4 regions of the Paenibacillus sp. GCM10027630 genome follow, and region 3 is predicted to be linked to each of the others. Evidence: riboswitches for the same ligand, from Rfam matches in the RefSeq annotation. Region 3 holds a riboswitch; each other region holds the start of a gene.
The links. A riboswitch is a leader RNA that binds a small molecule or an ion and turns the genes downstream of it on or off. The one in region 3 is predicted to bind cyclic di-GMP.
Positions count from the first base shown of each region.

Region 1: another riboswitch for cyclic di-GMP. It lies ahead of ACFQ0C_RS06745 (OsmC family protein); the one in region 3 lies ahead of ACFQ0C_RS35310 (anti-repressor SinI family protein).
Region 2: another riboswitch for cyclic di-GMP. It lies ahead of ACFQ0C_RS06390 (hypothetical protein); the one in region 3 lies ahead of ACFQ0C_RS35310 (anti-repressor SinI family protein).
Region 4: another riboswitch for cyclic di-GMP. It lies ahead of ACFQ0C_RS03570 (diguanylate cyclase); the one in region 3 lies ahead of ACFQ0C_RS35310 (anti-repressor SinI family protein).

Region 1 is NZ_JBHTGY010000011.1:122,000-129,816, reverse strand. It holds gene ACFQ0C_RS06760 (hypothetical protein) at 1-538, shown strand, start outside; gene ACFQ0C_RS06755 (S-layer homology domain-containing protein) at 566-2,896, shown strand; gene ACFQ0C_RS06750 (hypothetical protein) at 3,066-3,353, shown strand; cyclic di-GMP riboswitch class I at 3,542-3,628, shown strand; gene ACFQ0C_RS06745 (OsmC family protein) at 4,057-4,500, shown strand; gene ACFQ0C_RS06740 (prohibitin family protein) at 4,731-5,513, shown strand; gene ACFQ0C_RS06735 (hypothetical protein) at 5,690-5,932, opposite strand; gene ACFQ0C_RS06730 (MFS transporter) at 6,133-7,326, shown strand.
Region 2 is NZ_JBHTGY010000011.1:40,960-48,776, reverse strand. It holds gene ACFQ0C_RS06415 (GntR family transcriptional regulator) at 1-411, shown strand, start outside; gene ilvD (dihydroxy-acid dehydratase) at 439-2,133, shown strand; gene ACFQ0C_RS06405 (glycerol-3-phosphate responsive antiterminator) at 2,152-2,703, shown strand; gene ACFQ0C_RS06400 (glycerol-3-phosphate dehydrogenase/oxidase) at 2,721-4,394, opposite strand; gene glpK (glycerol kinase GlpK) at 4,649-6,139, shown strand; cyclic di-GMP riboswitch class I at 6,253-6,341, shown strand; gene ACFQ0C_RS06390 (hypothetical protein) at 6,434-6,658, shown strand; gene ACFQ0C_RS06385 (HD-GYP domain-containing protein) at 7,086-7,382, shown strand.
Region 3 is NZ_JBHTGY010000095.1:18,276-26,092, reverse strand. It holds gene glmS (glutamine--fructose-6-phosphate transaminase (isomerizing)) at 1-1,644, shown strand, start outside; gene ACFQ0C_RS35325 (helix-turn-helix domain-containing protein) at 1,649-1,993, shown strand; gene ACFQ0C_RS35320 (anti-repressor SinI family protein) at 2,013-2,168, opposite strand; gene ACFQ0C_RS35315 (helix-turn-helix domain-containing protein) at 2,420-2,755, shown strand; cyclic di-GMP riboswitch class I at 3,028-3,112, shown strand; gene ACFQ0C_RS35310 (anti-repressor SinI family protein) at 3,151-3,393, shown strand; gene ACFQ0C_RS35305 (hypothetical protein) at 3,446-3,628, shown strand; gene ACFQ0C_RS35300 (hypothetical protein) at 3,717-4,499, shown strand; gene ACFQ0C_RS35295 (PqqD family protein) at 4,496-4,765, shown strand; gene ACFQ0C_RS35290 (signal peptidase I) at 4,740-5,222, shown strand; gene ACFQ0C_RS35285 (ABC transporter ATP-binding protein) at 5,219-7,021, shown strand; gene ACFQ0C_RS35280 (nucleotidyltransferase family protein) at 7,008-7,817, shown strand, end outside.
Region 4 is NZ_JBHTGY010000006.1:28,354-36,170, forward strand. It holds gene ACFQ0C_RS03565 (helix-turn-helix domain-containing protein) at 1-152, shown strand, start outside; gene ACFQ0C_RS03570 (diguanylate cyclase) at 180-1,940, opposite strand; cyclic di-GMP riboswitch class I at 2,035-2,119, opposite strand; gene ACFQ0C_RS03575 (LysR family transcriptional regulator) at 2,204-3,124, opposite strand; gene aroA (3-phosphoshikimate 1-carboxyvinyltransferase) at 3,307-4,656, shown strand; gene ACFQ0C_RS03585 (type 2 periplasmic-binding domain-containing protein) at 5,254-6,909, shown strand; gene ACFQ0C_RS03590 (stalk domain-containing protein) at 7,111-7,817, shown strand, end outside.

The DNA of each region.
Region 1 (7,817 bases), on a different contig from region 3:
CACTGGAAAAGTGACAGTGAAAGATGTGGAGCCGGGAACGATCGTCAAAATTTACGACAAGGACGGCACCGTCATCGGCACCGGCACAAATCCAGGTCCTGGAAAAGGACCAGTTGTGATCACCGTAGCTGGATTGAAGGAAGGCGACGTTATTAAATTAACGGGCACTGAGCCAGGCAAAAAGGAAAGTGAGCCGACGAAGGTCATTATTCCGAATAAAACTTTGTACGATGTTGAAACCGTATGGAGAGATAAAACGATGATCGTCACAGTGAAACCGAAACCGGGGATCATTCCGTCCATTAATCGTGCCTATGTGGTGTTCCAGGGAATGAGAGCGGACACGCCGGTATTTACAACCGGGTTCGCTATCGATGGAAAAAATCCACAGCCGTTTGAGATGAAACTTGATCAACGTGCGCAAACCGGCGATCGGGTCTATATCGTCATAGTTAATCAGCCAGAATATGTCCGCAGCGACGTCGGACTCAGCTTATCGGAAGAGAAAATTGAAATCGTTACATCAGGCGGCAAATAAGCCGCATAAAGTGGAGGCAAGATCAGATTGAAACCAATACAAATGAGGCGGATTGCCGTTCAACTGGGACTCGTGGTTCTGCTTTTCCTCTCGCTGGTATGGCCTGCTCAGGCCAGCCAGACGATCGTAACCGTATCTGCAATAAAAGATAAATTTCAAGGGGAACAGGTCAAAATTGGCGGCTCGTCCATCACTTCAGAAGTGATCGTTAAAGTTTTCGATCCGTCGGACCGTATTTATTTCTTCCGGTCCGTTCCGGTTCAATCACAGCAGTATGAGACGGGATTCACATTGGCTAGCGATGCTCAGCTCGGTCGATATACCGTGATCGTCGGTTACGAGAAAGAGGTGCTTCGCACTTCGTTTCTCGTATTGAAACCCGGCGGGAACGAAAATGTCGAATACGAGTTGGAAGATGCCTTGAACAATTTAAAAATTGGTTTCCGCAACGGGGATACGTGGGAAAGCGTTACCTCCGATTTCTACCTGCTGTCTGTAGGTAAACATGATACAAGCGTTTCTTGGACGTCCTCACGTCCGGATGTCATTGCAATCGGAGAGCCCCAGGGCAATGAGCTGGAAGGGCAAGTCAAGCGGCAAGAAGAGGAGCGCAGCGTGGTCGTAACGGCGACCGTTTCCAAAAATAACAAATCTGCAAAAAGGCCCTTCTTATTAATTGTAAAAAGCAAGTCAACCAGCAAATTGTCAGTAACAGAAAATGTGCGCACTGTAAATGTGATCGGGGAGCATGGCGGATTTTCGAATCCGCTCAACATCATCCGCATTGTACTGTCCGATCAGACGCGCATTGATAAGACAATTATGGATGAAGCGACGGCAGATCAGGTCATTGATAAAAGCAGAATGACCGGAGAACAGGTTTCGAGGATTGTCATGGATCATCTCCCAAATGATATACCTGAAGAAATTGCGGTACAAATTGCGTGGGGCAGCGTGTCCAGCCTTGCTAATCATGGAATGGATATTCAGTTGGAAAGCGAAACGGCGGTGTTAACGCTGGAGAATGCCATCCTGCAGCAGATGAAGCAGCAATCGATGGACTTGTATTTCCGAATAGTACCGGTTCGCAACGATCAAAAACGCCAGGACATCGCCAATCAAATCACGCAGGAGACGATGGTTCAGCAAGCTGCCGGGAGCGGGCGCATCGCAATCGTCGGCACGCCACAAAAGATCGAAACGAATTATTTCAATTACCGAACCAAGCTGCTCATTCCATTCAATGGTATCGTTCCATTAGCTAACCAGGCTTCTTTCCTGAACACGCTGCGTGTCTTTATCGAGCACAGCGACGGGGAAAAGAAGCTGGTCGAGGGGAAGATCGTGTACCTGAACGGGTTGCCGTACGGCATTGTAATAGAAATCGACAAGTTCAGTACGTTTACGCTCGTGCAACTCAATCAAAGGTCCGGCTCTGGATCGTCCAGTTCGGGCACGACCTCCCCGGGCGGCGGCCAGCCTTCGTCGCCTAACCAAGAGACGACGGCAACAGGGGATGGAAACCGGATCATCATAGAGCATGGCGGCTCCAATGAAGGGATCGACAAGGGACGTTTTGAAGTTACGATCAACGGCAAAAAAGTTCCGATTGCCGAGGTCATCATTGAAAACGGGAAAATCATTCTCGTCCTGGAGCAGCCGATCCGCAAAGGAGATGCTGTGGCGGTTGCCTACCTGGGTGATGAGACGAAAGAGAGCGATCAGCGCATGAATCTCTTTAGTCGGAAGCTTGAGAACACAGGTCAGCATCAAGCATATGTGTTAGGTTACCCGGATGAGACATTCAAGCCGGATCAATCGATTAGCCGTGCGGAAATGGCGGCACTCCTTTCCCGAGTGTATGAAGGCGCGCAAGGCGAATCGTCGTCCTATCCGGATGTCTCGGCCGAACACTGGGGATACAAAGAAATTAGCAACGCTCAGCGTACAGGTTTGATGAAAGGAATGCCGGATGGCACATTCCAGCCAGAGCGGCCGATCAAAAGAGCAGAGATGGCTTCGATCGTTTCCGTCTGGAAAGATTTGCGCGAAACCGCGGCGACGCGGGCATCCGACACCCAAGGACATTGGGGTGAACAAACGATTGCCCGGGTGATGGCGGCAGGGTTGATGGAAGGCTACCCGGACGGCTCATTCAAGCTAGAAGGCTTGCTGACGAGAGCGGAAGCAGTCACGATCATCAACCGTTTATTGCAGCGCGGGCCGCTCTACGGTGTAACGGTTCCTTCATGGTCCGACGTTACGGCAATCCACTGGGCTTTTGGCAACATTGAAGAAGCATCTGGGGATCATCGCTTTGAACGGCGCGCCGAAGGCGGAGAGATGAAGTCCAAATAAGAAGAATAAGTATTTCTATTAAGCTCCGAACTCATCATCATTGAAAAAAGAGGTGGTAAGCTGGCGTTGGGATATAACCTGAGTCAGCTTATTTGCTGTATCGGCAAGTGCTTTTTCTCGTGGACATAGAACAATAACAAATAACCCACAGGTGGACACGGATCTGACGATGACGTTTGACAAAACTATTGTCGCGCCATCGAATACAACATACATATCGATTTGGAATGCTTCAACTAATAGTGCGGTGGCTTATATTCAGGCGAACGAAAGCAAGCAGTTGATGGTATCAGGTAACAAGGCGACGTTTTGCGTGCGATACAAACAACATTTCTCCCCCCTCAAAATATCTCAGAAGCAGCAAGCCGTGAATGATAACAAGGAGAAAAGAAGCGTCTTCTCGATTCGGGACGATTTGCTGAAGCATGGAGATATGCTGCTCTACCGCTTCATGTAATATGTTTCTATGTTCCGCTGGGAGATCGGTGCTTCGGTAATAATCGACGTTGAATAATAATTTTCGAGTATAGTTGTTTTCCTGTTCACACGAAATCTATTAGATTTTTTCGAAATATTCAATAGTTGGTAATTTATGCCTATTAAAAGTTGTGCTAAAAGTTATATAATTACAGTACAAACACATAATTTACGAAAAGGCAAAGTCATTGAAAAATGGCGACGCAAAACTATCAGGGGCTAATGTCACAAAGACGATGCCAGCCAGTTACCGAAAGAAGAAACTCCATTTTGATTGCGTGAAAATCCAAGGGAGGAATGTGTTATGCTATTAACTAAACACCAGAAACGTCGACGGGTTCGTTTATTTTTACTTATGGCGGAGATTAATGCCTTGAAAAAATGCATGATAGACGAGTATGAGAAAAGCGGAAGTTTACGAGATCCGATTTTGATACAATTGAGTGAAATTCTCGATCGAAAGTTAAACGACTTACGGCAAGCACAGAAGTAGACTTATTCATTAAAGCTAGGGAGACTATAAAAAGTCTCTCTTTTTTAATTGAAAGTATGAACATATAACACCGCATGGTGATTTTTTTAAGAGATAATGAAAGTATAAATTCACACAAATAAAAGTAACTTCATAGGAATTATATGGTATAATTTCTCATGATATGTACATAAACCAAGGAGGTATTAATATGGCTAATACAACGTTTAAAGCGACAGCTCATTTACAAGACGGTGTAGTTGTGAAAGTACGTTCCAGAAATTTCGAATTTACGATTGATGAACCAAAAAGCTTGGGTGGAACGGATACGGGCATGAATCCTGTGGAAGCCGTGCTTGGTGCGTTGGGAGCATGCCAATCAATCGTAGCAAGAGTATATGCCAAAAAGTATAATATTCGTCTCGATGATTTTTGGGTAGAGGTAGAGGGCGATCTTGACTTGGATGGCTTCTTTAAAAAATCGGATGTCCGTCCTGGTTATTCGGATATTCGTTACACCTTTCATATCAAAACGGATGCCCCCAGAGATACAGTTGAAGAGTTTGTGCAGTTTTTGGAACAGACCTGCCCGGTGGGAGATACAATTGCGAACCAAGTCAATCTCAAATTAAGCGGAATTATTATTGATAATTAATTTCAAATGAATGCATGTAATCTAGGGTGACTAGTTCTATTATCTTTTCTGCATGGACTAGAACGGCTAGTTCTAACAATAGCACTACTGTTTGATTTTCCGGTATCCGCCCATATAACGAAACGTGATCGTTATTGTTACGTATAGAAGAACGTAGCATGATTAAAGCGTTGGGGAGGGTGGTTAGGTTGAGTAGCGAAACGGTTGTCCAGAATCCGAATCCAAAGAACATTTCCAGATCCATTATAGGTCTTATTGTAGTAGTTGCTATTGTTCTTTTGGGGTTTCAATCCTATACTATTGTTGAAGCGGGTCATCGTGGTATTGTATTGCAATTGGGAGCGGTACAGCCTCAGGTATTAGAAGAAGGACTGCATTTTAGAATACCTTTTATTCAAAAAGTAATTCCGGTAGAAATTCGAGTGCAAAAAGCTGAATCGAGTCAGGTGTCCGCCAGCCGCGACTTGCAAACCGTAACTACAACATTGGCTGTGAACTACCATTTGGACGGTGTTGCTGTAAATAATCTTTACCGGACGGTAGGTATGGAGTATAAAGCACGTGTTGTTGACCCGGCAATCAGCGAGGCTTTAAAGGGAATTACAGCCCAGTACACGGCAGAGGATCTCATTGCCAAGCGTTCAGAGGTTAGCGCAAAGGTAAAAGATGCATTGGCATCCAAGCTGGGACTGTACAATATGGTGCTCGACGAGATTAATATTACAGAATTTAAGTTCTCGGAGGAATTCGATCGCGCTATTGAGCAGAAGCAAATTGCCGAACAACAAGCGCTTAAATCGAAGCTTGATCTGGAACGGATCAAGATTGAGAAGGAGCAGGAAATTACTCGTGCTCAGGCTCAAGCAGAAGCTTTGAGACTTCAGAAGCAAGAGGTTACCGCGGAGCTGATCAAGCTAAGAGAAATTGAAGCTCAGTTAAAGGCCATTGAAAAATGGAATGGAGCGTTACCTAATGTAACAGGTGGAGCCACCCCATTTATTAATGTGAAATAACGATTTAAACTGAATGCGGATAACTTTTTTATTAAAAAGCTTCCATTCGAAGCTCTTCCGTGAACCTCCGGTTCCAACTTATACTTCCTTATTTCTTAAAAAACCCCGAGCGACTTCAAAGCAGTCGCTCGGGGTTTTGCTATGCTCTTTTTACAATGTTGCTTGATATACTATAGTTACCATCTACGTCTGCCTTCCAGCAGTACAATCACAAGCAAATCGAAGAGTACAAGAGGAAGGATGAAAGGGAAGAAGGAAGTGTGCGCTTGTTTACCGTCCCTGAATGATGTAACTTTCAGGTACACTTTTTTCTTATCTACTTTGACAATTCGACCTCGGTAAGTACCGCGTTTCGTTGTAATTGATACATATTTATTTAGGTGCATCTTGCATTTCTTATAGTTTGATAGGACTGACATTAGTATCCCCCCATTCTATTAAGTGTTACAATCTAGTTTATGATTTACAAATGAGAATAGTGTGGGTTCGGATTAGGCTGATCAGGGGTTCAGCACAAATTTTGTTTGTCATCTATGACATCCAATGAAATAATAGGGATGTGCTCAACTAGGCCGAATATACATAAAATTCAGAGCAAAAGGGGGGGGGAAGATTGAGGATGAACAATAAGAACGTTGTGGTCCTTGCGCTTTTTTACGCATTTATTTATATGAGTACAGGCTCATTTTCCTCGTATATCGGAGTCTACTTCGCAGAAGCGGGTGTGGGGCATACCCAGATAGGGATTCTTACCTCAATCGGCGCAGTTGTAGGGATATTTTCACAGCCTTTATGGGGGATGGCGGCAGACCGCTCGAAGTCGAAAAACCGGATATTGATCATTTGTACGCTGCTCTCCTGTATAACGGTGTGGCTGGTGCCGGCTGCGGGGAATATGTTTGTACCGTTATTGCTTGCGATGGCGCTGTTCAGCTTGTTCCAGGTTGCGATTAACCCGATGAGTGATGCGATAACGCTGGAGTTGTCGTCAAAAGGATTGGTTCGCTTTCCTACGATAAGAACCTTCGGTTCTGTGGGCTATGCGTTCATCTCCATTCTGGCGGGGTGGCTGTTCGCCACTCATATCAATACGATTTTTTTGGTCACATCACTTATTATGCTGGGCTGTTTTCTCTTGTCGTTAGCAATTCCTCAAGTGGCCGGTCATCAGAGCGGGAAGAGCAAGGTAAGGCTGGTAGAAATTTTTCGAAATAAGCAATTGACGGTTATTTATATCTACACGCTCTCCTTATCTATTGCTATGGGGTTTTTGTGGTCGTTTCAAGCCATTTACAGCAAGGAACAAGGAATCAGCATGGAGGTCATAGGTATTGGTCTCGCTGTCGGATCGGTTAGCCAATTTCCATTCATGCTGTTATTTCAAAATTTTTATAATCGTTTTGGCATACGCAATATTTTGATATTCTCCGGTGTTATTCATACATTAAGATGGTGCTTATATGCATTCGCCTTGACTCCTTTTACTTATTTATTTAGCTGGGTTTTGCATGGGGGAACCTTTATTCTGTTCTATATGTGCCTGGCCGAGTACGTAAACACCCATGTAGTGAAGGAATTGAAGGCAACCGGACAAATGCTGAATTCGGCCATCCAGCTAAGCGCGGGCAAAATTATCGGCGGGATGCTGGGAGGTTTATATGCTGCACAATTCGGCTTTCAAAATTCCTTCATGGTATTGGCTGTGATGGGAGCTATCTCAACGATAGGCTTTTATATGGCCGGAAGATTTTTTCCTATAAACAGAGGGAATAAGGAGCAGCTGGTTCAAGGCGACAATTCGCTAAGCAGCTGACGCGTATTGGAGCTTCCTTTCGTTGAAGCACTATGGCAAGCTGAAGTATAAGACACAGAAGCAGGTAACCGGCAGATTCCAGCTTTCATCGGCAGGTTATTCCGGCGCAGCATAACCTTTATCCGAAACAGGCTTTTCCAGGCAGATTTGCTGCTTATGGAAAAGCCTTTTTTGTTGCTTTAATGCCAATGAAGGCATACTTCATTCGGAATATTTAAGGTATCCCGAACCGAATTGGCGATTATCATCGCATTAGCTCATGATTATTCGCTGCACCAAACCCTTATGAATCAAGGGTTTGTGAGCATTCATGATTTAATGCCGCCAAGATCGTAGACTGAACTTTTAACGTCTTGCTATGATAAATGACAACATCACACGCAAGCTGAACAGGAGGGATAGGAGTGAAATCTGCATCAGTAGCTCAGGAGCTGCAGGCCCGGTCCAGAACACGCAGGGGCAGCAATAGGGTATGGAAGCGATTTATACGA
Region 2 (7,817 bases), on a different contig from region 3:
TTGAAAATGTATCCGACTCTTGCTGCCTTGCATTCTCTCGCTGCTGAATTAGCGGCATCGCTCATCTTGCCTGAGCATATTGAGCAGTTAAAAGGGCTTAACGCTCAGTTCACTGAAGCAATCGAGAACGGGCAGCCTTATCAAGCGATGGAATTGGACGAGCAATTTCATAATCTCATTGTTGATGTATCCGATAATTCGTATATTTCGTCATTTAGTTCATCGCTGCAAATTCATATACGCCGTTTCAAATATGTGTTTCTGAAACAACGCTTCACATCAACTCATGAATCCGTTTTGGAGCATGCAGCTATAATTAGCGCTTTGGAGAACCGTGACCAAGAGAGAGCGGCAGCTATGATGAAGCAAAATCTATTAAGACCTATGCGCGAGCTGCATGCGCTGATCTAATAATCCATATAAGGAAGGGATGATCATATGTCGGGCAAAGAAGATTTGCGGATACGCAGTAAAGTAATTAGTGAGGGTGTGAATCGGGTTCCGAACCGAGCTATGCTGCGCGCAGTAGGATTTCAGGATGAGGATTTTAAAAAGCCGATGATCGGAGTAGCAAGCACTTGGAGTGAAGTCACTCCCTGTAACATTCATATTGACCAGCTTGCCGTAGAAGCCAAGAAGGGAATCAAGGAACAGGGCGGAGCTCCATTGATTTTCAATACGATTACCGTATCCGACGGGATTTCGATGGGGCATGAAGGTATGCTTTTTTCCTTACCCAGCCGGGAGATTATTGCCGATTCTATTGAAATTGTAGTGAATGCGGAACGTTTTGATGGATTGGTTGCCATTGGGGGATGCGATAAAAATACTCCTGCCTGTTTGATGGCAATTGGCAGAATGAATCTGCCGGCGGTTTATGTGTACGGGGGAACCATTCAACCAGGGAAGCTGGATGGGAAAGATGTTGATATTGTCTCAGCGTTTGAAGCGGTGGGCCAGTACCATGAGGGGAAAATCACCGATGAACAATTGCATCAGGTCGAATGCCATGTATGTCCTGGAGCCGGAGCGTGCGGAGGCATGTATACGGCCAACACTATGGCCTCAGCCGCGGAAGCTATGGGGATGACTTTGCCTGGATCTTCTTCTACCTCCGCTATTGCACGCAGCAAAGCAGAAGAGTGCGCGGCAGCAGGCAAGAGTGTGCTGGAGCTTTTAGAAAAAAAGATATTTCCACGAGATATTATGACCAAAAAAGCATTTGAGAATGCAATAACGGTAGTTATGGCACTCGGCGGCTCAACCAATGCCTTTCTTCATCTGCTGGCTATCGCACATTCGGTTCAAGTGGATTTAACATTGGATGATTTTGAACGGATTCGTAGAAAAGTGCCTCATCTGGCCGATTTAAAGCCAAGTGGAAAATATGTAATGCAGGATCTTAACGATATCGGTGGCGTGCCAGGAGTTATGAAGCTGTTGCTGGAGCAAGGACTGCTGCATGGGGATTGCATGACGGTTACAGGTAAAACCTTGGCTGAAAATCTGGCAGGGTTGGAGCCTTTAAAAGAAAACCAAGTGATCATCCGCCCATTTGACAATCCGTTAAAGCCAAGCGGACCCTTGGTTGTACTGAAAGGAAATCTTGCGCCGGAAGGTGCAGTAGCCAAAATGTCGGGCTTAAAGAAGCTTCGTTTTGCTGGTCCCGCTCGTGTCTATAACAGTGAAGAAGAAGCTACACAAGCTATTATGGCCGATGAAATTCGTAAAGGCGATGTGCTAGTCATTCGGTATGCAGGTCCCAAAGGAGGTCCAGGCATGCCGGAAATGCTTTCTGTGACCGCAATGATTGTAGGAAAAGGACTCGGCGGAGAGGTTGCGCTTATTACCGACGGCAGGTTTTCCGGAGGCTCGCATGGATTTGTAGTCGGACATGTTGCACCTGAGGCACAAGTGGGTGGACCGATTGCCTTGCTGCAAGAAGGGGATCTCATTACAATTGATAGTGAAACGCAAGAAATGAATTTTCAGGTATCTTCCGAGGAATTGGAACTAAGAAAGAAGAGTTGGAAAAAGCCTTCACCCAAGTTCTCGTCTGGCGTATTGGCCAAATATGCCCGGCTCGTATCTTCTGCTTCAATCGGGGCCGTGACAGATTTGGATATTGAATAGTTGAGGAGGGAATGGCAGGTGGATTTTTACGGACAGAAGGTGCTTCCCGCTGTACGCAAAATGAGAGATTTGGAGCTGTTATTAAACAGTCACTTTGAGTACTTGGTACTGTTGGACTGCCATATATCCCAGCTAATGAGTGTATCGCAGCTGGCAAGAAGTCATCAGAAGAAGCTGCTCATCCATGCTGATCTTATACACGGGCTAAAAAATGATGAATATGCTGTTGAATTCCTTTGTCAAACCATAAAGCCGGCAGGCATTATTTCGACGAAAAGTACAGCCATTGTGACGGCGAAGAAAAATAAATTGTTGGCCATTCAGCGGCATTTCCTGCTGGATACTACAGCCTTGGAAATGACTTATAAAATTACGGAGAAAAACCAGCCTGATTTTATTGAAGTGCTTCCAGGCGTGATGCCGCACATTATTGCTGAAATGTGCGGCAAACTGAACATACCGATTCTTGCCGGAGGATTAATACGCACGATTGAAGAGGTGGAGATGGCACTTCAGGCTGGAGCTGTTGCCGTAACAACTTCCCGCAAAGATATTTGGAGCCATTATTAGCACATGCTTACTATGTCTTAAGCTTTTTCTTGCTTCAATGGCTCCGTTGCATCATGGATGTGGCCGTCAAGAGTTTGCATCAGCCCAGCTGAAACCGAAGTTTCCCATCCGAACCGTGCAGCCATGTAGTCCATTACCGGCTGCTTCAAACGTTTTACAGCGTCTATATTGAAATATAACGAGCCTGTTCTGCGGATGAAAAAGTCCAGCGGCGTAACAACCATCTCCGCTTCGATTCCATAGAGCAGGGCAGCGAACCAAGCGGCGGGCAGTCCATGCTGCTTGGCTTCATCGTGATGTGCGATGTATAGCTCAAGCACACGGTCTACGTTGGAGCCGTAGCGGTGTACGAGAACGGCTGCTTCGCTCTCGCTCAATCCGGCGCTGACGCAAGCTCTGATCTTGGTTTTGACGAATGCGTCAAAACCACTCGATCCACCGACCTCTCCGCCGGAGAGACGAATGCTGTCCGTCTTGCAGCCAGGGAATGGGGCATGCCCTTCTTGCTGCAGCTGCGAGGCGACCAGGGTGACGATCCGCTCGGCCATTTTCCGGTAGCCGGTCAGCTTGCCTCCGGCTATAGTGATCAAGCCCGAGGGTGCGATAAAGATTTCGTCCTTACGCGATAGCTCGGAAGGTGATTTGCCGTCCTCGTGGATTAACGGACGCAGCCCCGACCAGCTGGACTCCACATCATTCGGGCCCAGCTTCAATGTCGGGAACATGAAATTAGCCGCGCGCAATATGTAATCCCGATCCTCTACGGTCATTCGTGGATTAACGATATCGCCGACGTAGTTCGTATCCGTTGTTCCGATATAAGTTTTACCATCGCGCGGAATTGCGAACACCATCCGTCCATCAGGCGTATCGAAGTAGATGGCTTGATTCAACGGGAACTTTTTGCCGTCGATTACAAGATGAACGCCCTTCGTCAGATGCAGCCGCTTTCCTTGCTTGGAGCCGTCGATTTCACGGATCGTGTCAACCCATGGACCAGCTGCGTTGACGATCCGTTTGGCGCGCACTTCTACGCTCAATCCAGTTATCTGATCAACAGCCTTGACGCCGACCAGTTTCCCTTGGTCATATATAAGCTCTTCGGCCTTTGCATAATTGACGGCTTTCACCCCGCGCTTCACTGCTTCCTTCATCGTTTCTATCGTTAAACGAGCATCATCTGTACGATACTCGACATAGTACCCTCCACCTTTGAGCATATCCTTACGAAGCAGGGGCTCCTTCGTCAATGTTTTGTCCTTGTTCAGCATAATTCTGCGTTCTTGTCTTCGTACTCCAGCCAGCAGATCATAAACCAGCAGCCCTACTGAAGTTGCCAGCTTGCCGTACGTTCCACCTTGGATAATAGGCAGCAGCATCCATTCAGGATTTGTTACATGAGGTGCATTTTCATAAACGATTGCGCGCTCTTTACCGACCTCGGCGACCAGCTTAAATTCCAGCTGCTTCAAATAGCGAAGTCCGCCGTGAATAAGTTTGGTTGAACGACTGGAAGTGCCGGCTCCGAAGTCCTGCATTTCGATCAAGCCTGTACTCATACCGCGGCTCTGTGCATCCAGGGCAATGCCTGCCCCTGTAATCCCTCCGCCAATAACCAATAAATCCAATGTTTGCTGACCAAGCTCTTTTAAATTCGCTATACGCTGCTCGCTTGAAAAATGTGCTCCCATTAACAATCCCATCCTTTTTTTCTATATGATTACAAACAAAAAAGACCGCAAACATGATCCCATTGCATGGCTTATACATTGGGTATGTTTCGGTCTCTCTGGTTCTCTGACCTGATTATTAACTTGTTAGTGCGTATCATATCATGCTCAGGAAGATTAATCAATACGGTTGACAGTGAAAATGATAGTGTGTTAGATTGCATCTGTGTAAACGTTTTTTATGGTTAAAGGATTGTGGCAGGGGGGGAGAAGCCATGAAACAAAAACGTTATGTTGTGGCGATAGACCAAGGGACAACGAGCTGTAGGGCCATAGTTTTTGATCCACAAGGGGCTATTGTCAGCACGGCGCAAAAGGAATTTACGCAGTTTTTTCCGAAATCCGGATGGGTAGAGCATGATGCGGAGGAAATTTGGCAGGTACAGCTGGAAGTACTTCGCGAAGCGGTAAAGTCGATTGACTTGGAGGAAATCGCAGCAATCGGTATTACCAACCAGCGTGAAACGACAGTGGTGTGGGATAAGCTGACCGGCAAACCGCTGCATAGGGCTATTGTTTGGCAATGCCGCAGAACAAGCGCAATGTGTGAGGAGCTTAAGCAGCAGGGCTGGGAGCCGATTATCCGGAACAAAACGGGCTTGGTGCTTGACGCCTACTTCTCGGGAACGAAGCTGAAATGGCTGCTGGATAACAATCCTGATATCAGGGCTAAAGCAGAGCGGGGAGAGGCTCTGTTCGGCACTATCGATTCATGGCTGATTTGGAAGCTGACCGAAGGCCGCCAGCATGTGACCGATGTAAGCAATGCTTCAAGGACCATGCTGCTCAATATCCATTCCGTGCAGTGGGATGATGACATATTGCAACAATTAAATATACCGAAGGCTATGCTGCCGGAGGTTAAATCATCCAGCGAGGTGTACGGACATACAGAGCTTCTGGGTGCAGCAGCAGCTGTTCGCATTCCAATTGCTGGGGCTGCCGGAGATCAACAGGCGGCATTGTTCGGTCAAGCCTGCTTCACCGAAGGGATGGCCAAAAATACGTACGGTACGGGCTGCTTTGTACTTAAACAAACCGGGGAGAAGCCGGTCATGTCGGAGAAAGGGCTTATTACGACCATTGCCTGGAGCTTGAACGGCAAAGTTTATTACGCTCTGGAAGGCAGTGTATTCAATGCGGGCACCGTTGTGCAGTGGCTTCGCGATGGGCTCGGCATTATCGAAAGCGCCGCTGAGACAGAAGCTATCGCGAGATCGGTAGAGCATACGGAGGGCGTCTATTTCGTGCCGGCTTTTACCGGCTTGGGTACGCCGTATTGGGAGCCTGATGCACGCGGCATGATTACGGGCTTGACTCGCGCTTCAACCAGAGCGCATATTGTTAGAGCTGCATTGGAGTCTATAGCCTTCCAAAGCAGCGAAGTCCTTCAAGTGATGGAGGAAGAGTCCGGTATACATCTGCGAGAACTGAGGGTAGACGGCGGAGCTGTGAAGAACGAGTTCCTCATGCAGTTCCAAGCAGATCTGCTTGGAGTTGCCGTAACTCGGCCTAGGGTCATAGAGACGACAGCGCTCGGAGCTGCGTTTCTTGCTGGGCTGGCGGTTGGATTATGGAGCGATTTATCAGAGCTGGAGCAGCTGAAGGGATACGACCGCTCCTTTAGCCCGGCTAAGGACGAGGCTTACCGCAAGCAGGCGGTTTCCGGCTGGCAGCGTGCGGTAGCTTACCAGTTGGGGCGGTAGTGGAGCGCAAATATAAGCAATTAAGCAGCTAGCCTATTGGTTGAGCTGCTTTTTGGATTACGATTATAGCATTCTCTCGACTAATAAGAAAAAAATGAATATAATCAGACTAACCACGATAAAGGCAAACTTATCGAAACATAAGGACGCAAAGCTACAGATCTAAGGGTTTAAAAAAAACTAAGATGGCTGGGTTGCCGAAGCAGTAAGTAGAAACGATCTTCTCGTGCATGCGATGGCTTTGTCGGTTGTTCAATAGAAAGAATCGAAACATCCGAGAGGTACTAACTTAAAATGCAATTTGATAACTACGACGATCTGATTGGAAAACGCTTGTCACACACTATTTTAGACGCAAGAGGCGTGATGTTGATTCCTAACGAGACTATACTTTTACCTAGCCATGTTGAGAAACTAGAGAAATTCAAGATCGACATCTTTGATATCCATGTTGAGTTGGTAGCAGAAGAACAACAACAATCTGCTGTTGCAACACCACCCGAAGGAAACCGACCTTAGAATTTATACCTATAGATACTCAAGAGTTAGTTAAACGGACGGAAACGCAGATGTAGGAGATCCACGACTTCGTCCATAAAAACGGCAAGGTTCCAGTTTCGGATATTGAAGATAAAGTGCTCCCTTTTATAATGGAAGTCACCAAAAAGCGGAATTTATATCAACTCTTTTCGGAACTCAAATCAAAGGGGGACTTTCGCTATAAACAAAGTGTCGGCGTTGCCGTTATTGCCACGTTGCTCGGAAAGTGGATGCAATGACGAAAGCGAATTAAACTTACTGACTACAGCTGCTAGCCTCTATGATATTGGCTCTGTTAAGCTTCCGCATTATTTGTTGCATCAAACAACATGGTACCAACCTCACGAATTTGAAATAGTAAAAACACACACTACTTTAGGATATGACCTTTTAAAAAGAATCAGGGATGGATCATCGTGTTGCGTTAGTTGCTTTGCAGCATCATGAAAGAGATGACGGAAGCGGATATCCTGCCAAATTAAAAGGAAACCAAATGGATCGACTGAGTAAGATAATCGCCTTGGCTGATGTGTATCTGGCCATGATTTCTGAGCGCCCTCATAGACCATCTTTTGTATTCTATCAAGTCATAAATGAACTCTATACGAATATTTTACAAAATCGTTTTGATCCCGTAATCGGCATGACGTTTTTGAATCGACTCATGTCCTCACAAGTTGGCAGTGACGTCAATTTTATCTGACGAAAGAAAAGGCAAGATCCTGCTGATTAATCCTAACTACCCGACAAGTCCATTAATTGCACTTGAGAATGAATTCATTGATTTGAGCAAAATGAATTCTGTCAAAATAAAAGATATTGTTGGTTGAATGAAATCCTTTGAGTCGTGGAAATAGTTGCTTTCACAATGACCCGGTTTCACACCCGCGGTACTCCGAAGGCGTCATACCTCCTCGCGTTTAAACGTTTTTAACAAAATGCTTATCGTCCCGGTATCCGACTTCTTTAGCAATCTGGCCTAGGCCTTTCGAGGCTAATACAACATTGACATAGCCCCTGCAGGCTAGGTTTTTGGTCAAGACCCCATTTAGTGGACATTGGAAAAAGCACTAGGCTGCAAGCTGGCGTCGCTTAAGCACCACCAAATATGAACTGTTGGAAGCCTGCAATTTAATGG
Region 3 (7,817 bases):
CGAAAAGCTGTAGATCAGAGCGCCTCCGGCCATTTGGGGATTGGTCATACAAGATGGGCCACACATGGCGAACCCAATCGTAGAAATGCACATCCACATCAGAGCAATAATACCCGGTTTACCATCGTACATAACGGAGTTATTGAAAATTATAAAGAAATCAAGCAGGAGCTTTTAGGTGGAATCCAATTCAATAGTGAGACGGATACAGAAGTTATTGTGCAGCTTATGGAGAGGTTTGTAGATGATAAAGGTTTGCAGGTTGAGGAGGCATTTCGGGAAACGTTAAGCGTTCTGAAAGGCTCTTATGCCATAGCTTTGATGGATAGTGAAAATGACCACACCATCTACGTCGGGAAAAATAAAAGTCCGCTGCTTATAGGTATAGGGCAAGATTTCCATGTTATCGCGAGCGATGCAATGGCTGCCTTGCAGTTAACTAACCAATTTGTTGAGCTTATGGATGAGGAAATCGTTATTGTTCAAAACTCATCCAAAACGATTAAAAATTTATCAGGACAAATGATTCATAGGAGCCCTTTTACCGTAAAGCTTGATGCAAAGGATATTGAAAAAGGTCCTTATCCGCATTATATGCTCAAAGAGATTGATGAGCAGCCCTTTGTCATCCGCAAGCTGGTAACTAAATATCAAAATGGCGATGGTGAAATTGCAATAGATGAAAACATACGCGAGGCACTGCAGGAAACAGACCGTATTTATATTGTTGCTTGTGGTACAAGCTATCATGCCGGTCTGGTGGGCAAGCAGCTATTTGAGCGCATAGCCCATATACCGGTGGAAGTGCATATCGCGAGTGAATTTTTATATAACAGGCCGCTTTTATCCAGCCATCCCATGTTTATCTTTATTTCTCAGAGCGGTGAAACCGCAGACAGCCGAGGGGTATTAGTTGATATTAAGAAACCGGGATATCGAGCCTTAGCATTAACTAATGTGCCAGGATCAACCTTATCACGTGAGTCCGATTTTACCTTAATCACGCATGCAGGCCCAGAAATAGCGGTCGCCTCAACCAAAGCCTATACAGCGCAAATTGCGGTATTAGCTATACTTGCTTCTGATTGTGCAAGAAATAGAGGCATTCAACGTAATTTCGATCTTTTTAAAGAGCTGGGATTAGCAGCTAACGCTATGGAAATTATGATTAACAGAAAAGAACAAATTGAGGAAATTGTGTGGAAATACTTAAGCGTCTCGCGCAACTGCTTTTTCATAGGACGAAGTGTTGACTATTATGTATGTCTGGAGGGAGCTTTAAAATTAAAGGAGATCTCTTACATTCAGGCGGAAGGGTTCGCAGGCGGAGAATTGAAGCATGGAACTATTGCATTAATAGAGGAAGGCACTCCGGTTATAGCTCTTCTAACACAGCCGCATGTCAGTGGAAACATTAGAAGTAATGTACAGGAGGTCATGGCGAGGGGGGCTAATGTTTGTATGATTAGTATCGAGGGAATTGAAGATAAGAACGACCAGCTCGTTGTCCCACATATTCACGAATACCTAACTCCGCTTGTTTCTGTGATCCCTCTACAATTAATTGCTTATTATGCTGCCTTGTATAGAGGGTGTGATGTTGACAAACCGAGAAATCTCGCCAAAAGCGTTACTGTGGAGTGACCCTATGATAGGTAAAAATATATATAAAATCCGAAAACAAAGAGGATATACACTTTCTGAGCTTGCAGAGCGAACGGGTATTTCGAAGTCCTATTTAAGTAATATCGAAAGAAATCTGAAGCAGAATCCATCCATTCAAGTGGTGGAGAAAATTGCTTTGGTGCTAAAGGTTGAGCTCAAAACGTTACTTAAGCTTAGTACAGATTTAGAAAGCAAGCAGCAGATTGAAAAAGAGTGGATCGATTTTATTTATGAAATGAAGAATATGGGAATCGAGAAAGAGCGGATTCATGAATATAAAATATTAATCGAGTTTATGCAATGGTACAATGGCAAAATTCATGAGTAACGATCGGAAAGCGGAGTACCTATGATTTCTTGTCTCCGTTTTCCTTAATCGGACATTGCTTGAGAAATTGTCGTATTTCTTCAACCGAAATTCCCATCTTACGTGAAAGCAGGATCAGCGAGGTCCATTCCATATCCAGTTTTTCATCTATGGCTTTCTGGTAAATTAGATTCATTGTACGCCTCCACGGATACAGGTTATGCGGTATATTAGCAGATAAGTGCTGTAGGAATATAATACTAGTCAGCCTTCGAAAAGTATGTCACTTTTTGGGGGGGCCAAATAAATATTTTACGGGAACTTTTATGTGTTTTTATGAGTGTTTACAAGGGATTTTTATACATATAGATTTGTTCGTTTGTATAAAATTTGGTATAATGACGTAGCGATCAAGGCATTATCACTACGTTAAAAAGGAAGATCCTCATGATTGGTAAACGTGTAAGGCAACTGCGTAAAGAAAAAGGAATGTCTCTTTCTGAGCTGGCGGAACGTGCCGGTGTTGCTAAGTCATACATAAGCAATTTAGAGCGGGATATTCAAAAAAACCCATCGATTCTGTTTCTCGAAAAAATCGGGGCTGTTCTTGCTGTACCTGTAGACAAGCTTATAGATCAACAAGATTCTCCATCAGAGGATAAAGAACTTGATCAGGAATGGTACGAGCTCATCAAAGAAGCAATGACATCAGGCGTAGACAAGGAGCAGTTTCGTGAGTTTCTGGAACTCAATAAATGGCGTTTGAATCGACCCAAGCAATAATACTCCAGTATGCCCGCTTATAACTCCTCTGTTTCTATCGTAAGTATCTGCCTCCGTTATTGATGTCGGGGAACATAAGAATTCCCCTTTACCTCACCTCTCGTCAAATTCCATCATGATCCAACTCCTTAAACTGACAAAACCCCCTAAGTCCAGCCTCCTTAAAGTGACACACTTTTTATTTCATTACTAGTATTATATATATAGTACCAAAATGAGTTGTAATACTAGAATTATTACAACATATAGATGAATTATTTTACATAACTCTTTCAGTAAAAAGGTAAACCTGTCTGAAAAGCAGGGACACAAAGTCACAGGTCTAAGGTCAACGACTACGACAGCTGGACTGCCTGATTAAGCAATTTCATTGTTTACTTAGGAGGAGTCTTAAGATGAATGTAGCAAATCTGTCGGATAATAAGGAATTGGATGAGGAGTGGGTCGAACTCATTTTAGCTGCACGTGATCTTGAGCTTAGTATTGATGAAATTCGAGCATTTATTAAACGACCAATCTATATGGCGGAAAATTTGGTACATTTGATTGTCGCAAACCAAGATATCCCTTCGCATAAGCCTTCTCTGTGCAATGATGTTAAAGAAGTTGGAAGCTCCGTAAGCTATGAGTATACCTAAAGGTTCTCTATAGAGAACTTCATGCATAATAATATATATTTGAGGTGAACTAATGAATAAGGAAACAGTGGACCTTAAGAGGAAAGAGTACTTTCGCCCGATGGTATTGAGCCACCAGCCTGTAAGCTTCGAAACAGCCCAGAGCTGGAACAAGGGGAAGGGCAATAAAGACCATAAAGGTAAAGGCAATGGCGGAATTAATTATCCCAATGACCCCAGACCCTCCAAAAAGTAAGGGAATGCCTATAACGAGGTCAATGGTAGTCTACCTTGACCTCTGTTTGTGCATGAGTCGTCTGTTCAATTATTCTAAGGAGCTTGTTATGGATACCGTACATGTAAGAATCGGAGAGCATTTGATGCAAGCTTCAGGTGATTCACTGAAGCTTATGAATATGTTTAAAAAGAGCTTGCTTACCTCACCTGTTGTGTACGAGCAGCCTGATCTCATTATCCATATTAGAGATGGCTACGGAATCCCATTCGTAGACTACAAGGTGGATATTACTAAAGAGGCGGGCAAAATTTTATTCCGAAGGGCAGATTATTTAATCGAAGCCGATTCGGATTATCGAAATGCCTTTATTTATGTACAAGATGAGTTGGCTTTAAAGCATGCTTTAATCAACTTATACAGCTCATTCATTGTCTCTAACAACTGGGGTCTCCTGATTCATTCATCCTGTGTTATAGAGGATGGAAAGGCACATATATTTGCAGGTGAATCAGGGGCAGGGAAATCAACGGCTGCCGAGTTGTCCTATCCACGAGAGCTTTTATCGGATGAAGCCACCCTTGTGAAAATTACGTCCGATGAAATTACCGTGTATAACTCTCCCTTTCGCAGTGAAATCGAAATGAAGGGCGAGAGCCGGTTCTGCTCATTAGCCAGTATAAATATTTTGCACCAGGCCCCCCATAATCAAAGAATCACATTACGGAAGTCCAATGGCCTGCTTCTTCTGATGGATAAAGTATTTTACTGGGCTCATGACGCCAAAGAAACAGGCGGAATTATAGGGCTAATGAAGATTTTAGCTAATGGCGTTCCTATTTACGAGCTTCATTTTCAAAAAAATGATACCTTCTGGGAGTTGATATCATGAAGCCATTGTATGTGCAGACAAGTAACTGCGAAGCTGTCGAACTGGATGGGGAATGGATTATTCTCAATACAGATGAGTTTACGGTTACCAAATTAAATGAAATGGGCGGATTTTGCTGGTCGCTGCTTAGGGAAAGCCAGAGTATCTTCTCGATGATCGAAGCCATCCACGATCATTATGAGTTGGACGATAATAAGGCTGAACAAGATATGGAAGCTTTTTTGGCCGACATGATGAAGTATGGACTCGTTCAAAATGCTGTTTAGCAAGGAAGTTATCCATCTTCTAACCTATGCAATCTCAAAGTACGGGTCGATTGAGCTTCCAGCCCAAGGCAACAGTATGTTTCCTTTTATCCGTAAAGGAGATATTTGCAGGTTTATTCCGTGTGATGCCTCAGCCTTGAAAAAAGGGGATATTATTTTATTTCACACCCCGACAGGACAATTAATAGCGCATCGCTATTATGAACTAAAGCCCATCAACAATCAGATGCAATACCTGTTTAAGGGCGATACCAATCTGGGCTTCGACATGCCGGTTAGCAGGGAGCAGATCATTGGTAAACTGATTCAAATTCAAAAGAATAAAAGGCCAATTCTCGTAACCGATTGGGCAGCCTATTTCTGGGGCAAGCTGATCCTTGCCTTCCCGATTATATCTTATCTGCTAAGAAAATATTTGAATTTTAAAGAAAACAGACCTTCTGGAGCGACCCTATGATTGAAAGATTTCGTTGCCACCTGCTTGTCATTAGACAGTATTTTTCCTTGCATGACATCCAAAGAGCCTTCTCCATATTGCTGCCGTATGTTGCCGGTCAGTGGAAGGCTTATTTGGGTCTTTTTGTATGTGTACTTATTGATATTGGCCTTACCTTGTCGTTTGCCTGGTTTTTGGGAGATGTCACAGATACCGTAGTTCAAGGTCAATTATATCGAATGAAATGGCTGATTCCGCTTGGAGCAGCCCTCATTGCGTTGAGCATTATTTCAACCTATTATGATATTTATTTTGAAGCGGTTGCCGTAAATGCTGTAAAGAAGGAATTGAAAACCAATTTATATAAGCATATACTTCTTCTCCCCGTTAAGAATGTTTCCAGCTTTCATTCCGGACAATTACTTTCTAACTTTACGAATGATATTCATAGCATCGATGGAGTCATAGGGAGAAGCCTGGTGGATCTAATTAAATTGCCTTTAATATCCATCGCTGTTTTTATTTATTTGGTACAAATTAGTTGGGAATTATCTTTGATCAGTCTGCTTATTGCTCCTGCAGCTATTATAAGCGGAGCTGTATTCGGACTTATGCTGCGTCGCAACAGCTCGAATATTCTTAATTTGGCGGGTAGCATGAACAGTTTGCTTAATGAGACCTTTCAGGGCTTCTTTGTTATTCGCGCCTTTACACTGGAGCATTTATTCCATAAAAAATACTGCAGCCAAAATCGGGAGCTGTTCGCATTAGAGATAAAGGATGCTAAAATTCGTGGAAGATTTCATGCAGGAGGAGACGGCATCGGTTCCATGGTGTTTCTGATGTGCCTTTGCTTGGGTGCTTATTTCGTGTCCAGCGATGTCATTACAGTAGGCTCGTTATTAGCGTTCGTCAATTTAACGAATCATTTGGTATATCCATTAACAGGACTTGCTGCATTATGGGCCGGGTTTCAAAGATCAGTTTCGGCCGTCGAAAGAATATCCAAAGTTTTGGAGCAGCCGGTCGATTCAACGGTTCTGCCTCAAAATCTGCTGCCCCAACCGTTTATTAAATCGATCCAATTTCACAACATCACGTTTAGCTATGACGGACAACATAATCTATTTGACGATTTCAATCTGATTATACCGGCTGGAAAAGTAGTAGCCATTGTTGGTGCGAGCGGTGCGGGTAAATCCACTTTGTTTAATCTGCTGCAAGGGTTCTATAAACCACAGTCGGGAGTTATTCTAGTCGATGATAAATCTACAGAGGAGCTTTCGGATTCGCAATTAAGGAGCTACTTTGCCCATGTTCCGCAGGAAACATTTCTATTCGACGGTACGGTTATGGACAATTTATTAGTTGCCAGGCGGGGCATTACAAGGTCTGACATCGTGCAAGCGGCAGCCATAGCTAACATTCATTCTTTTATACAATCGCTTCCCGACGGATATGAAACACATATTGGTGAAAGAGGGGTACGATTATCCGGAGGGCAAAAGCAGCGAATAGCGATTGCGCGGGCAATATTGAAAAATTCTCCTATCCTTTTAATGGATGAAGCCACATCCGCATTGGATAGTGAAACGGAATATCAGGTTAAAGAAGCGCTCGATCATCTAATGATTAATCGTACAACGCTTGTTATTGCACATCGATTATCAACCATACGGAATGCGGATTGGATCGTTGTGTTGGATCAAGGAAAGATTGTGCAGACAGGAAGACATGAAGAGCTGATCACAAGGCAGGGAATGTACCGGAATTTATATGATAGCTTTGTGAGGAAGGGAGTGGCGGGTGTTGGTCGTTAACTTGATACAAGCTATCTATGATTCACGGCTGCCGTGGCCTGACCCCAATGATGGAATGTTCTATGAGCAAGCTTTATCGGATATCCATTTTTTCGAAATAGGCTCCCAGGTTTATTTTTTACTAAAGCAGAGGGGGCTGCTGGAGCAAACCCCGCTTTTTTTCCAAGAAGCTCTTAAGGAAACATTTACAGAAGTGTTATACCAAAATATGCTTATAAAAAATCAGACCGTACAAATGTTGGAGAAATTTGAAGAGGCCGGAATTCAGATGATTCCACTTAAAGGCGTCATATTTGCTGAAACCTACTTTGGTCATATCGGTGCTAGGTGGACTTCGGATATTGACTTGTTAATAAAGCATTCGGATCTAGATAAGGCGATACAGGCTGTGAAATCATTAGGTTTTACTTACGAAGAAGAATGTGTCTCCACTCACTTTCACTGGAGCTTCAGCAAGCGCATGCCGGGAGCTTCAATTCCGCTAACGGTTGAATTGCATTGGGATTTGCTGAAAGCCGGCACCTCACAGTTTAAGATCGATGAGGTATGGGATCAGGCAGCATCCTTGGAGTCCTATACATTTATTCAACAATTGTCCGAGTTTCATACCTTCTATATGATATGTCTTCATGGGTGGCGGCATCATTTGAGCTCGTTGAAGTATTTTATCGATATTATTCAACTGATTTACTATTTAAAGGAGCGGGTAGCGTATAGGCGTTTGTTGGAAAGTGCAGCTGGCCATAAAACCTACAAAAGAATAAGCAGAACTTTACGCATTGTTTATCGTGAGTTT
Region 4 (7,817 bases), on a different contig from region 3:
CCAATATTGCTGAAGGGATTGGGATGGAGCTGTATTATTTCTCGCGGTTATTCAGAAAGCAGACCGGGATGTCCCCATCCGAATACCGCAAGGCTTCTGGGAAAACAACGATGGCAGAAGATGACGATGCTCCTGAAGGGTCGATGGTTTAGTGTCTTTGAACGATGCGCCTTTAAGCTCTAGCACTCATCAGCTACAGCTACACAATTGCGCCCGCTAGCTTTGGCCTTATACAGCGCATTGTCCGCGTATTTCAGCAGCTTCTCCAGCGTTTCGGCTTGTTCATTGCGATAGGCGATGCCAAGGCTCGCAGTCACCTGCAAATCTCCGTGGCTTGTAGGGAAGCTCAAGTCGCTTATCCCTCTGCGAATTTGTTCTGCTAAAGCTTGAACCGATTCGTTAGAGGTGTTGTTGATCAAGAGGACGAACTCTTCACCGCCGTAACGGCAGAAGGTTTGTGATTCGTCATGCAGCAGGTAGGTGCTGACGCGTCCGGCAACAGACGCCAGCACCAGGTCGCCGACAGGATGCCCGTACTGGTCATTGACCCCCTTGAAGTGGTCAACATCGAACATGATAACGCCAAGATGACTGAACGTATCGACAGACTGCTGAAAAATGCGGACGGCTTGCTCGAAGAAATGCCGCCGATTATGAATCCCGGTCAATACGTCCGTTGCAGCCAGCCGCTGCATTTGACGATATAGCTGAGCGTTCTGAATATAGCTGCCTACTTGGCTGGTGTAGGTGAAGGCTAGCCCCACCTCGCTTTGAATATAGGGGCTGTGGTTCTGTGCAATGATCATTCCCCGAACCTTGCTTTCAATCAAGATAGGCAAGTGAAGGAAGCTGACCCGGTTCATTTCCTTTACAATCGGCTGCTCTTCCTGCTGAAGTAGGATGAACATTTCGTTAGCTTGCTTTTCCGCGTATTCAATGTCTTTGTAACCGCTGGAAGATTCATCATACCGGGTTATCATGGCTGTCAGCGTATCGTAATGCTGAATCCATAATGCAGCACTGGTGTAAGGAACCAGCTCCCTTAAGGAAGCGAGAATTCGCTCGTTAACCTCCCCCTCATCCAATGTCGAGCTGACTGAAGAAAGCGCATGCCGCAGCTTCTCCCCGTCTTGCCTTTGTTTAAACTCCGCGTTGTAACGTCCTTCCAGCTCAACGGTTTGTGCCGTTTGCATCAGCAGCCCGGAGATTTGCTTCAACATCCGATTAAAGACACGGCCTAACTGGCCTATCTCATCCCGTGCAGTTGTATTGGCATAGCTGCGTAAATTCCCGGCGGCGGCTTCATTCATATGCTGAACCATACTTTTGAGAGGGTTTGTGACCCAACTAGACAAGGCTAGCATGATAAGGAAGAAGGACAGGACAAAAAACAGCAAGGAGAGAAGCGTTGGGTATTTATAAAGGGAAGACAGCTTGTGATTGATTTTGTTGCTTTCCACGACAACCACAACGGAGCCCTCGTAGGAGGTTTCATTATTGTCAAGAAACGGGATGACTGCGCCTAAATAAGGATTGCCTTGATAATTATAGGAAACGATGCTTTCCCTGCTCGATTTAACTGCGTCCAACAGCTCAGGGACATCCAAGACAGCGCTGCTGGTTTCTTGATTTTTACTCTTGAAAAGCACCCGGCCATCGGTGTTCACTACATAGATTATGGATATCTCTTTGTATTTCCAAAGTATTTCTTTGGACTGCTCATCGAATCCAACCAGATCCCTGTCTGTGATTCCGAGCGAATGAATGCGGTCCAATTGACTTTTCAGACTTTGCCCTATGACTAGAATTTGCTCCTCAAGCACTTCGAAGTATTTTTTTTGAAACAGATAGGTGCCAATGACATTGTTTAAACCAATGGAGACAGTCAAAATAATCACAAGCATAATCGTTATTTTTGTCTGAAGTTTGGTGTAAGTCATCATCATAGTTTCTCCCATTCAAACTGCATATGTCCCACTTTTACACATTTACGAAAACAAAAAAATCTACCAAAGGTAGATTTTAAGAACCTTCGTTGGGAACTCGGCTGCCGTAGTATATAACCTTAGGCCCGTGGCTTTGCGTCCCTCCCTTTCGAGCAGGTTTGCCTTTGACATCGGAAGATGTATATTTTGTAATGGATAGTATTTGACAGGGGAGCTGAATATCCTTTTTACATTAAGATAAATTTAGGACTTTAGGCTTAAATCTGTAGTTCAAATGACTCCGGGCCTTCAGCAGGCTTCAAATGTGTGGTTAGCTCCTTAACAAAAAACAAGGAAGCGAGGGGCAAGGTGCCGTCAGGCAAGGTGACAACTCCTATAGAACGGGATGGAATCGGTTCGGTCACCTTAATCTCAAAGAGCGTGCCTGCCTCTAAATCGTCTTTCACAAAATCCCTTGGAAGCATGGAGATGCCCATCCCTTTACGGACGAATTCAATAAGCAGATCCACCGATCCGAGCTCAATGTCGGGCATTACATCAATGCCGTAGGTGTGGAGGAAGGCGTGGAAAAAGGTGCGTGAACGGCTGTGAGCCGAGAGCATGACGAAAGGGTTTCTGACCAATTCTTTGAGATTTAAGGGAGAATCAGCTAAACGAGCATACTCCGGACCTGCAACAAAGCAGTCCTGTATCGTTTTGGTTGCTTGCACCTGAATCCGGTCATCTACGGGCAGGTGGACGATGCCGCAATCGATAGCTCCGTCGCCTAACCGTTTTAGAATATCCTCGGTTTTTCCATGAGACAGACAGATGCGTACTTCCGGTGCCTTCTTGTGAAACTCGGCGAGAAAAGGGAGGAGATAATATTTGCACAGCGAGTCGCTGGCTCCAAGACGGATCGTCCCGCTTAATACAGACTTCATCTCGCTGATCTTACGCTCTCCGGCTAGAATCAATCCATAGGCCTGCTCTACAAAATGGTACAGCACCTTGCCTTCCTCCGTCATTTCCACTCCTTTGGGCTTGCGCACAAGCAGACGAACTCCCAGCTGCTCCTCCAATTGCTTGATAGCATAGCTGGCGCTCGGCTGCGTTATATAGAGCTCCTGCGCGGCTCTAGTAATACTCCCGCATTTCACTGTGTAATAAAACACTTTGTACTGATCCATTGCACTCATGACATAGATCCTCTCTATGGATTATATAAAATAGTTCAATTATTTATATGTCTAACTATTCCCTATAATAAAGCTAACAGCTCGAAGCATGCAAGTCAGGACAGCGGGCTCAACTATTGGGAAGCTCTCTGAACAAGCAGTAGGCAGCTTGACAGAGGCTTTTGGAAAGAGGTGTTCAACAAATGGGAAGGGTAGAACCGGAACGAAATTCCCGCTCGCCATGGGCGGCGCTTTACGATAGGGAGGAGGTAGAAATTCACCCGCCAACGAAGCCGCCTGACGGAGCCATTGCAGTACCTGGAAGCAAGAGCTACACGAACCGTGCCATTCTTATTTCTGCTTTGGCAGAGGGCTCCTCGATTCTCGGGGATATTTTGCGCAGCGATGATTCCTATTGGTGTCTGGATGCTCTGCAACAGCTTGGCGTTAGCTTGCAAGTAGAGGGGAATACGGTATCGATAGAAGGAACCGGTGGGGAATGGCCTAATCCGGCAGGCAGCTTGTATATCGGAGCGGCGGGCACTATCGCGCGGTTTCTGCCAGGTGCGCTGGCAGTAGGCAGCAGGGGAAGTTGGCTGCTAGAAGGAAATAGGCGCTTGAGTGAGCGGCCTGTCCGGCCTCTGATCAAGGCATTAAATACAATGGGTGCGGATATTCGGTATACAGCAGACATTGGGCAATTGCCGATTCGCATTGAGGCGAGGGGGCTTGCCGGAGGAAAAGTGACGGTGTCGGGGGCGGTTTCGAGCCAGTTTCTAAGCGGTCTGCTTATTGCGAGCCCTTATGCCAAGCAAAGGACCGAAATAAGGGTAGCCGATAAAATGGTGCAGCATGCTTATGTAGGAATGACTATAGAGCTCATGAAGCGTTACGGTGTTGTAGTGGAGCATAACGAGGCTTATGATCATTTTATAATCGAGCCCGAGAGGTATCAGGGCCAGAATATTCAACTGGAGGCGGATGCTTCCACCAGCTGCTATTTTCTGGCCTATGCGGCTCTGACCGGCGGCCATATACGGATTACAAATCTGACCGCAGCCACGCTCCAGCCTGATATCGGCATGCTCAAGGTGTTTGAGCGGATGGGATGCAAGGTGAACAGCGATGCTGAAGGGATTGAGCTTTGGGGGCCAGAAATGCTGCAAGGCGGCTTCACCATCAGCATGAGGGAAATGTCGGACCAGACGCTAACGCTTGCGGCACTTGCCCCATTCGCCGACGCGCCGATTACGATAACGGATGTGGAGCATATCCGTACTCATGAGTGTGACCGGATCAGCGCTATGTGCGACTCCTTGACGCGTCTTGGCATTCAAGCGGAGGAACGCCGCGACGGTCTGACCGTTCATCCGGGGATGCCTGTTGCTGGCGAGGCGCTGGATACTTACGATGATCACCGGATGGCGATGTCACTCGCATTGATCGGCTCTCGGGTAGGGGGCTTGCGTCTGCGCGATCCAGGCTGTGTGTCCAAAACCTGCCCGTCTTATTTCGAGGATATGGGAAAGCTGGGGCTGCAGGTCATAATTTGAGAGCCTTATTTTAAATTATAGCGCCATCTTGGGCGGGCAGGCCAGGCAGGGAATAGGAGATTTAGTCCTATTCCTTTTTTCTATAATATCAGACTTTATGAGTTTTCAGCGGAGCTGAAGAAGTCTGATATTGCAAGAAAAGCTACAACTAAGACACGAATGTCTCTTCCTCGAAAGGGCATCGATCAGAAGCTTTTCTTATAATATCGGAGTTTATAAGTTTTCAGCGGAGCTGAACAAGTCTGATATTGCAAGAAAAGCTACAACTTAGTCACGAATGTATCTTCCTCGAAAGGGCATCGATCAGAAGCTTTTCTTATAATATCGGAGTTTATAAGTTTTCAGCAGAGCTGAACAAGTCTGATATTGCAAGAAAAGCTACAACTTAGTCACGAATGTATCTTCCTCGAATGGGCATCGATCAGAAGCTTTTCTTATAATTTGTGGTAAATCAAACATCTCATAGTAATTGTATTTCCTGCTGCTCTCCTATAAGCTTAACAAGAAGGGATAAGATACGGACGGCTGGATCCGGCAGGGGCGCTGCTGAGGATTCGGATTCCTCTGTAAATTGCCAGGAGAGGAGAATATGCCTCCATGCTGCATAAGCATAAGTTTATTAAAACCAAACTACTTATTAGCTTGGCCATAGTTACGCTGCCGGGCTGCCAGGGCGAGCCGATTCCACAAGCGGCTTCGGTCGAATCCAAAGCTCAGAAAGCCGTTAAATTTGATCCGCCGGTTGTTATTACAACAGCAAAAGCATTGCGGGATTACGACAAGCTGAAATATAACGATACAACGGAGAATAACCCGATAACGCGATGGGCTAAGGACAGGTTAGGTATTATTCAAAAGAATAAATGGATTGTAACCGACCAGAACGCGGCGCTTGCTACCAAGATCAAACTCGCTCTGTCAGGTGGAGACGAACTGCCTGATGTGTTGTTTCTTACTAATCACGATATTCCCGAGCTGTTGGGCGATCTTGTCGATTCGGGTCAAATTATGAATGTCGAAGAAGCCTTTGAGGCCTATGCTCCCAAGCGGGTCAAAGAGGCTTATGAAATAAACAAGGACGTGTGGAAAACCGTCTCTTTACAAGGTAAAGCTTGGGGGCTGCCGCAAATATCCGATGGCAAGGTAGGAGATCCGATTTTGTGGATACGTCAAGATTGGTTGGATAAGCTGCATTTGCTGCCGCCTACTACCCTGGATGAACTGGAAACGGTTATGGATGCGTTCACCAACGGAGACCCTGACGGGAATGGCAAAAAGGATACGATTGGATTGGCGCTTGCCGGGAAAAATTCCTTGAACAATTGGATGGGAAATGTCAGCTTCTTATTTGGGGCTTATGGGGATCAGCCCGATCAGTGGAACCGGATGAAGGACGGCAAGCTTGCTTACGGTTCTATTCAGCCGGGAGTAAAGCCGGCGCTTGCCCGACTAGCCGATTGGTATGAAAAAGGTTATTTGGACCCGGACTTCGGTACCCACGATGAGCAGCAAGCCGCCGCCGTGTTCACATCGGGAGCCGCGGGAATTATTTCAGGTCCCGGCTGGATGGGGGGATGGCCTCTAAGTGAAAGCCCGCTCGGTCCGGGTGTGTTTAAGCCAATTCCTTACCCTGCGGGACCGGATGGTAAAATCGGCAGACTCGGTTCGCGGCTGTCATACGGGAGTTATTTTTTCCGTAAGGACTTTTCCCACATGTATGCTGTATTTGCTTATTGGGATCAGGTGTACGGCTCATTGATCGAGGATCCCGAGTCGGATTTTGTTAATGGTTACGCTGAAGGATACGACTATATTATTAAAGATGGCCAAGCCATCTATGATTTTCCCGGGTCAGGCAGTACGATATCCAATTTTTTACTGTTTGGACCGGGCAGCGCACCTCCCATGGTTATTAGCGGGGATAGTATAGAACAACGCGTATTCCAGGGGCGTATTCATTCTCCGTATGAAAAGAAATTGGCCGCTACTACATCCCGTTTATTTCTGGAAGGACGAATCGTCGGCGATATTCAGGCGGCTTATTCACAGAAGAACGAATTTGTAGGCCCAAACACATCATCCATGGCCTCAAGATGGCCGCTGCTGAAGAAATTGGAGAAGGAAACCTTCTTAAAGATCGTGTACGGCAAGGCGTCTATCGATTCATTTGACGTATTTTTGCGGCAGTGGTCTGAACAAGGCGGAAACCAAATAACAGATGAGGTTAATCAATGGGACCTGACCACCCGTTAATTCACATATAAGATGAAAGCTCGTAACAGCAGGCGCTGAGCGGGCTTTTTTTGTTTGGCTGCAGAAATGTAAAATTTATTGTCTTTCTTGAAACGGCTTGCAAAAGTATTTATTAATATGGAAGATTGTGGTTAAATTGAATAGACTTGAGCCTTTGCAGCCAAAGGTTTAGCTATTTTATGATGAAGGGGACTTCGTACAATGATACGTACATATTTATTCAAGCTGCTGTTACTGGCTGTGATGGTCACACTGCTAATCCAGCCGGGTTCGGCTTGGGCAGACACGAACACACTGATTCCCGACGCTGAGATGGAGCGAGCACTTCGGGATCAATTGAAGAAGCAGCAAGGGGAGCTTACGATAGACGATTTGGCTCCTATTAATTCGTTGTATGCGTCCAAGGGCTATAGCATTAAAAATTTGGCGGGTCTTCAATTCGCTAAGAAGCTCAATCGGCTGGTGCTTTCCAATAACCAGATCTCCGATGTATATCCGCTCAGCAGCCTGAATCAGTTAATTATGCTGGATTTATCCAAAAATGAAATTAAGGATGTTCGAGCTTTAAAAAGCTTGAATCGGTTAAGAACTTTATTTATAAGCAGAAACCCTGTATCCGATGCTGCTCCTCTATGGAGCTTAACTTCGCTGCAGGATCTTTTTCTGAACCAAACCGAAGTCAAAAGTATTGCGGGTATTTCCGCGCTTCAGCAATTGGTTTTTCTGGATTTATCGTATAACGCTATAGCGGATATGCAGGAAATTAGTAAAATCACCAGTCTTAGAAATTTGTATCTATCAAATACAGGCTTAAGCGACCTGTCTGTGCTATCGAATCTTAAGGAGCTTCGTAAGCTTGGACTAAACGACAATAAGATTCAGGATATTAAGCAGCTATCCGCTCTGAC